Regions from separate parts of the Pelorhabdus rhamnosifermentans genome, predicted to be linked through region 1. Evidence: riboswitches for the same ligand, from Rfam matches in the RefSeq annotation. Region 1 holds a riboswitch; each other region holds the start of a gene.

Region 1 (2,271 bases):
ATCTTTATTAGCCGTACGATATCCAGACCGGCTAATGTCATTGCTCAAGCTGCGGCAGGTATCGCGAGTGGGAATCTTAGTTTGGCAGATGTAGATGTAAAGTCATCTGATGAAATTGGGGAGTTAGGTATTTCCTTTAATCGAATGAAAGCCAGTTTGCGTGACGTGATTCGGAAAATGGCAACATCGGCAGAGCAGGTAAAACAGTCATCAGAGCAGTTAACAGCTAGTGCCGATCAGTCGGCCCAGGCTGCAAGTGATGTTGCTTGTGCCACAACCAGCGTAGCCCAAGGTTCTGAGCAGCAACTGATAGCTATACAGGATACTTCAGCGGCAGTGCAGCAGTTACTAGCCAGTATAGAGCGTATTGCGAGTCATGCCGATGATGTGGCGCTAAAATCGGAGCAAGCTGCTGAGACGGCAACAACAGGGGGAAAGGCTGTAAAACAAGCGGTAAGTCAGATGGATCGGATTGAAAACACAGTGAATACTTCAGCCCAAGTTATTGTCAAGTTGGGCGAGCAGTCAAAACAAATCGGGCAAATTGTCGATACCATAGCAGGGATTGCTAAGCAGACTAATTTGTTGGCTTTAAACGCCGCGATTGAGGCAGCAAGGGCAGGCGAACATGGACGCGGATTTGCCGTTGTTGCTGAAGAAGTAAGAAAATTAGCGGAAGAGTCTCAGCAGGCTACAAAGGAGATCGCGGAGTTAATCAGTTCTATTCAGGGTGATACATCTCAAGCTGTACAGGCTATGTCAGAAGGAACGAATGAAGTGAAAGTCGGAGCAGATGTCGTGGATGCAACAGGGAAGGCTTTTCAGTCTATGGAAATTATCGTATTGGAAGTTTCTTGCCAAATTAAGGAGATTTCCGTAGCTATTCAGGAAATGACAGGGGGCAGTCATCAAATTGCTTCTTCAGTAGAGACAATCGATGAATTGAGTAAAAAGGCGTCTGAAAAGGCACAAACAGTGTCGGCAGCTACACAGTTGCAGTCGGCTTCGCTGGAAGAAATTGCTGCATCCAGTCAAGAACTAGCTAAATTGTCGCAGAATCTTCAAGAAGTAGTGAATAAGTTCTGTTTATAGTTACTTGGTTGACTAAATGGGAAAAAAATCTTATAATAATTATTACTATCTGCTTTATAAAATTTTATAATTAGCAAAATTACTGAAAAGTAATGGCGCAAAGCCATGGGTCTAAAGATGTCATATCTATGATTGCCAGGTTGCTGTTTAATTACGGATTATTATTAGCACCTGCCACTGGCAGGTGCTAATTTTTTATGCTGGGAGGGGACTCAGAAGGTAGTAAAAGTGTGGCATGAAGTAAATGGAAAGGAACATTAGGGGTGAAATTTGTAATGAGTGGATTGAAAATGACGGGTCAAAATTGGCTGGGGAAAAGTATTCAGGTCAAAGTAATTGTTGCTTTAGTGGGCGGACTGCTACTTTCATTAAGTATTTTAGGCTTCTGCAATTTTTATAATGCAAAAAGCATCTTAGTTTCTGACGCAGAGGAAGATCTTGTGCATCGTTCTGATGCCTATGCCAGAGAAATCGGGCAGTGGATAGAGATGCGTCAGCGGGAAGTGGCTATTCTTGCAACAAATCAGAGTGTCGTTAATGGCGATCAGGCAGCTGCTCTTCGTTATTTAAATGAAGAAGTTAAGCGTAATCCTAATTATTTACGATTCTGGCTGGTTGATACAAAAGGACAGGCTATTCATACAACAGGTGATAGAACCAATATTGTGGATCGCGAGTATTTTAAACAAGTCATGTCTACTGGAAAAGTTTTTACAACAGATCCTGTAATTTCTAAAGTAGACGGCAAGATGGTCGTTTCTGTAGTGGCTCCCATCAAAAATAACAACCAGATTGTGGGTGTCTTAGGCGGTACAGTAACAGTTGATACGCTTATTTCGCGCATCAATGAAATTAAGATTGCTCAAAGCGGTTATGCTTATGTGCTTCAAGGTGATGGCTTAACGATTATTCACCCTGATAAGAGTATGGTTATGAAGCAAAATATTTTGAATGATGCCAATGCTACGAATCAGTCGAAAGAAATTACCCAAAAAATGATTCATGGGGATAAAGGAATTAGCCATGATATGGAAGCTGGTACAAGTAAGTATATGGCTTATGCACCGATTCCTGGAATGCATTGGAGTTTAGGCATTGATGTACCTGAAAAAGAAATTCTCATGAAGTTAACGCCTTTAACGATTGTTTCGTTAATCACAATAGGAATTATTCTTATTG
Region 2 (2,271 bases), on a different contig from region 1:
GATATAAGTATTTGGACTCGGGATATGAAGGATAAGGAAATGACCATTCCCATGAAACAGTATCTTGAAAGAAGCCCTAGTGGTTTAGTCGTTTATACAATGGTTAATGAAAAATGGTTTAAGCAGATTGTTCCTGAGTGGAGTCCTGTGAGTAAAAATGACCTTTCTGCAGATGAAAAAAATGCTGCTTGGGTGAATCTGCTGCAGATGATGAAATCTGTGAAGCTTCAGAAGGAAACACCCGCTTATAAGTATATAGATGTTACATTAGATAGTATGCAGATCAGTGATGCGATTGCTGCGGCTGTTAAAGAAAATAATGTACAGGAAAAAGATATATTGAGCATGACTGCGATCGGGCGGATGGCTTTGTTAGCTGTCGGCGATTTGACGTATACTGTTAAAATCGATAAGGCAACAAAAATGGTAACAGAAGTGGATATGGATTTGACAGATCCGATTCGCAAAGGAGCGAACTTGTTTTTAGATCTAGTGCATCCAAAAGATCGGGCGAAAATGGAAGACTTCTTAACAAACTCGACATTGAGTATGCAGATCGTTTATTCGAACTATAATAAGGTAGATCCCATCGTGATTCCTCAGGAAGTAAAGGATACGGCAAAGGAATACAAGGCACCAGTACGGAAGGCACATTCTAAACAGGTTAAGCCAAGCGGTGAAACAGTAACTCGTTTGTAAAAACTAAATTGATCAAAACTTACCGTTGTTTGGACCAACTATTTTGCCTAAAGAAAGTCATTCCAAGAAAATTCTATGTTGTGGGGTGACTCGTATTGAAAATTCAGAAAAAGTTCTGGCTTTCATTGTCTATTTGCTTGTTATGCAGTCGTTAATGTGGGAACCGGTCCGGAGGTAGACGGCAAGCCCACCTAGAATCTTAAATTCTAAGGCGAAAATAAAGAGGGTTTTATCGAAGTTTGTCGAAATACCAGACTTAGAAATATAATTGCAATTGGGTGAACCTTTTAAAGAAGAGGATGTAAAGTTATGGGGTTAAAGATTATTTAATTTATGTTTGCCAGGCTGTCAAAATAAAGGTATACCAGACGTTATTTGTCTGGTTTTTTGTTTTATTTCGATTAGATCAATTTCAAAAGCCGGATGATAGCCGACCTACATAGGGGGTATCCGTTTGAAAACAATAAATACATTTTATGAGGATTTTAACGGCTTATCAGAATTTGTTCGAAACAATCAAAATATTTTGCGTTCTAACGAGAACTCCGCTGTACTAGTGCAGGTTTTCAATGGCCAATGTGACCAAGAATTTTTCAAGCGATTGTTAGCAGAAATTGCTGAATTGGTTCCCGATGCTCTTATTCTTGGTACAACGACATCTGGTGAAATTATAAATGGACAAGTGAATGGACTCAAGACAGTTCTGTCTTTTTCGATTTTTAAACGGACTGTAGTTAAAGCAGGATTCTTTCCAAAAGGAAACCAAAATGATTTCGATTTGGGTCGTAAAATAGCCTCGACACTTGGTGGCGGTAAGGCGAAGCTATTAATTTTATTTGCTACAGGAAGGACGATGAATTCTACCGCTGTTTTAAAAGGGGTAGAATCGGTATTCCCTGGCTTGCCTGTTACTGGTGGTAATGCGGGTCATAACGCTCTTGGCTGCTTTGTTTCTTGTAACGGACAAATTACAAGTTACGGTGTTGTGGGGGTTGTACTAGAGGGGGAAAATTTAAAGGTTAGTTGTTATTCCCATTTAGGGTGGCAACCCATTGGCAAAGAAATGACTGTCACTAAGGTTGATGGTTTAAGGGTGTATACTATTGATAATATACCTGTTTATCAGATTTATCGGAAGTATTTAGGCTTAGATAGAATTGGTAATTTCTCTAACGCTGTGGAATATCCCCTCTTAGTCAATAGAAATGGATCCCTGCTGGCTAGAACACCAGATATTTACTATGAGGACGATTCAATTTCCTTCGTGGCAGAATTAGTTGAAGGGGAAAAAGTTCGCTTGAGTTTTGGTGATATTGGGATGATCTCGGAAGCGACAGTCAGTCTTTGTCAAGAGATTAGGCAACATCCCGCTGAAAGTGTTTTTGTCTATTCCTGTGAGTCGCGCAGAGGATTTCTACAGGAGCTTAGTAAGATTGAAACTGAGCCACTGCAAGAAATTGCGAACACATCCGGCTTTTTTACTTATGGGGAATTTTATTATAGCAACAAAACTAACCAAGTACTAAATGCTACGATGACAGTCGTAGTTCTTGCTGAAACAGCTGGAAAGGT
Region 3 (2,271 bases), on a different contig from region 1:
AGAGTTTCTACAGAACATCATAAACGTAGGAACTTTTATATACGTGAATATAGACTATCTAATTAAAAAGAATGAGGTAATAGAATTTAAAAGAAAAATTTATTATGAGAGCGTGAGTGGCATTAAAATATGAATGAAATTAGTTATTAGGTCTGTAGACTAGAAGCCAAAAAAGACGTATAATTACGTTATACGTCAATAAATTACATATAAAGACAAGATCATTAGTGAGAAGGAGGCCAACAATCTAATAATGTTTGAATAGTTCTGTTATCATTACACAACATTTTTGGGAGAGTGATTGGGTATGAGAACACTTAACAGAAGAACTTGTGGTTTACTTAGAGCAGCAACTATTGAAGCTCAAATGCGTAGAAGAACGACAGCTATTGGTGGTTTTGTTACTCATGATCGAAGAGAATACAGACAACCGGAAGTAAAAACGATTAAGATGACACCTGCTGAGTTGGATCTATACATTACAGAACAATCTAAACATTGGGGGCATCCATTAAAACCATTAACGAAAATAGTATGAAAAATAAACCTTTATTATAAATAGATTTGAGATCTAGGCGTCAGCATTATGCTGGCGCCTGATTTTACGCCCATAACCTACCCAGTAGGTTATGGGCGTATTGCAATTTAGTAGCATTTAGCGAATTGCTTGCTAAGTATTTGCTTTTTTAGTAGAATCAGTAACGAAAATTTAACCTGATATTACATATTATAAATGACTGATTTATAAAAATGTGCTATTATTAGTATATTCTAGAATTATAGAATTAAACATGGGCAAACTTATCGAAAGATAGGGACGCAAAGCCATTGGGTCTAATGATTTTTATCAACGACTGCCGGGTTGCATCATTAAAATAATATGATGTATTACTTGGTAGTTTTTTATTTGTTATGATTAATTAAATTTTTAATTAACTGTGTACTTCTAATAGTGTCACAGGTATTTTTGCATGTCTATGGATGATTTTTTACTGACCGCATAACTATGAAGATAAAATTTAAGGTGGCGATCTTGGTGTTTATTAGAAAATGCAGCATTTTACAAGCTAAACCTGGGATGAAACTGGGGAAATCGATTATGGCTGAGAATGGAATGATATTATTAGATAAGGACGTAATTTTAACTGATAAGTTAATTGCTAAATTAGCATATTGGAGAATTCCCGAGATCTTTATTGCTGAAGAGGAAACATTCATATTTTTTGATGATCTAAAAAATGAACGGAGGGAATTTGTGAAAGAACGCGATAAAATGATCGTAGCAGTATCAGATATTTTTGATCAATTTAATGGATTTGATCAATTATCGGTTACACAGCTTCATGAATTTACTGATGAAACGCTTATGCCGCTATTGCTTAAATCAGACTCTGTATTCAGTTATTTGCATGTTTTTAATCATACGGGTGATTATCTTTTCAGGCATAGCATCAATGTGGCAATTTTTGCAGGAATTATCGGAAAATGGCTAGAATGGACGGAACTACAGAGTAAACAGCTTGTAACGGCAGGGCTGTTGCATGATATAGGAAAGGTGTGTATTCCTTTAGCTATTTTGAATAAGCCCGGCAAATTAGTGCCAGAGGAAATGGAGCTTATGAAAAAGCATGCTTTATTTGGATATGAAATTTTGCAAGGGGCAGATGATATTGATGATATAGTTAAGAATGGAATTTTACAGCACCATGAACGATTAGACGGGAGTGGTTATCCTTCATCACTGCAGGCAGGCGATATTTCGCAAGTTGCAAGGATTATTGCTGTCGCCGATGTTTATGATGCTATGATTTCCCAACGTGTATATCGTCAAGCGATTTCTCCAATTTTGGCGCTGAAGGAATTATGCCAAATGATGTATGGTATGATGGACCCCAAAATATGTATGACTTTTATTCAGCACGCTAAGAAATGTTTGGTAGGTTCTTTAGTCAAGTTAAGTAATGGTTTGATTGCTAAAATTATTTATTTGAATGAACAATATTTTACACGGCCTGTCGTTCAAACGTTGACTGGACAATGTATCGCGTTGGAAGAGGAATTGGAAATAGATATTATGGAATTCGTTTGCTAACAGTTGCCTATATACTAGCGGATTTTTGGGGAGTGGAGTCAGCGTAGTACCTATTTGCAAAAATGGTATTTTATTTTTTCTTTAAATTGGTGGTCTGATAGGCTGAATATATAGTCTAAAAGTGTTGTTTTAAACTTTCCGAGAAGTTCCACGTTTTGGGAAAGTTCTCCGCATATTCC

Evidence for each region. A riboswitch is a leader RNA that binds a small molecule or an ion and turns the genes downstream of it on or off. The one in region 1 is predicted to bind cyclic di-GMP.
Region 2: it holds a riboswitch for cyclic di-GMP, as region 1 does, so the genes downstream of both, Ga0466249_RS21215 (sensor domain-containing diguanylate cyclase) here and Ga0466249_RS04865 (methyl-accepting chemotaxis protein) in region 1, are expected to answer to the same signal.
Region 3: it holds a riboswitch for cyclic di-GMP, as region 1 does, so the genes downstream of both, Ga0466249_RS06300 (HD-GYP domain-containing protein) here and Ga0466249_RS04865 (methyl-accepting chemotaxis protein) in region 1, are expected to answer to the same signal.

What each region holds. Positions count from the first base shown of each region.
Region 1 covers NZ_JAHGVE010000003.1:893-3,163, forward strand. Annotated here, with positions in the region: gene Ga0466249_RS04860 (methyl-accepting chemotaxis protein) at 1-1,092, shown strand, start outside; cyclic di-GMP riboswitch class I at 1,155-1,240, shown strand; gene Ga0466249_RS04865 (methyl-accepting chemotaxis protein) at 1,368-2,271, shown strand, end outside.
Region 2 covers NZ_JAHGVE010000025.1:45,842-48,112, reverse strand. Annotated here, with positions in the region: gene Ga0466249_RS21220 (DUF6612 family protein) at 1-699, shown strand, start outside; cyclic di-GMP riboswitch class I at 967-1,052, shown strand; gene Ga0466249_RS21215 (sensor domain-containing diguanylate cyclase) at 1,154-2,271, shown strand, end outside.
Region 3 covers NZ_JAHGVE010000004.1:42,326-44,596, forward strand. Annotated here, with positions in the region: gene Ga0466249_RS06295 (hypothetical protein) at 308-538, shown strand; cyclic di-GMP riboswitch class I at 785-870, shown strand; gene Ga0466249_RS06300 (HD-GYP domain-containing protein) at 1,037-2,092, shown strand; gene thiM (hydroxyethylthiazole kinase) at 2,143-2,271, opposite strand, start outside.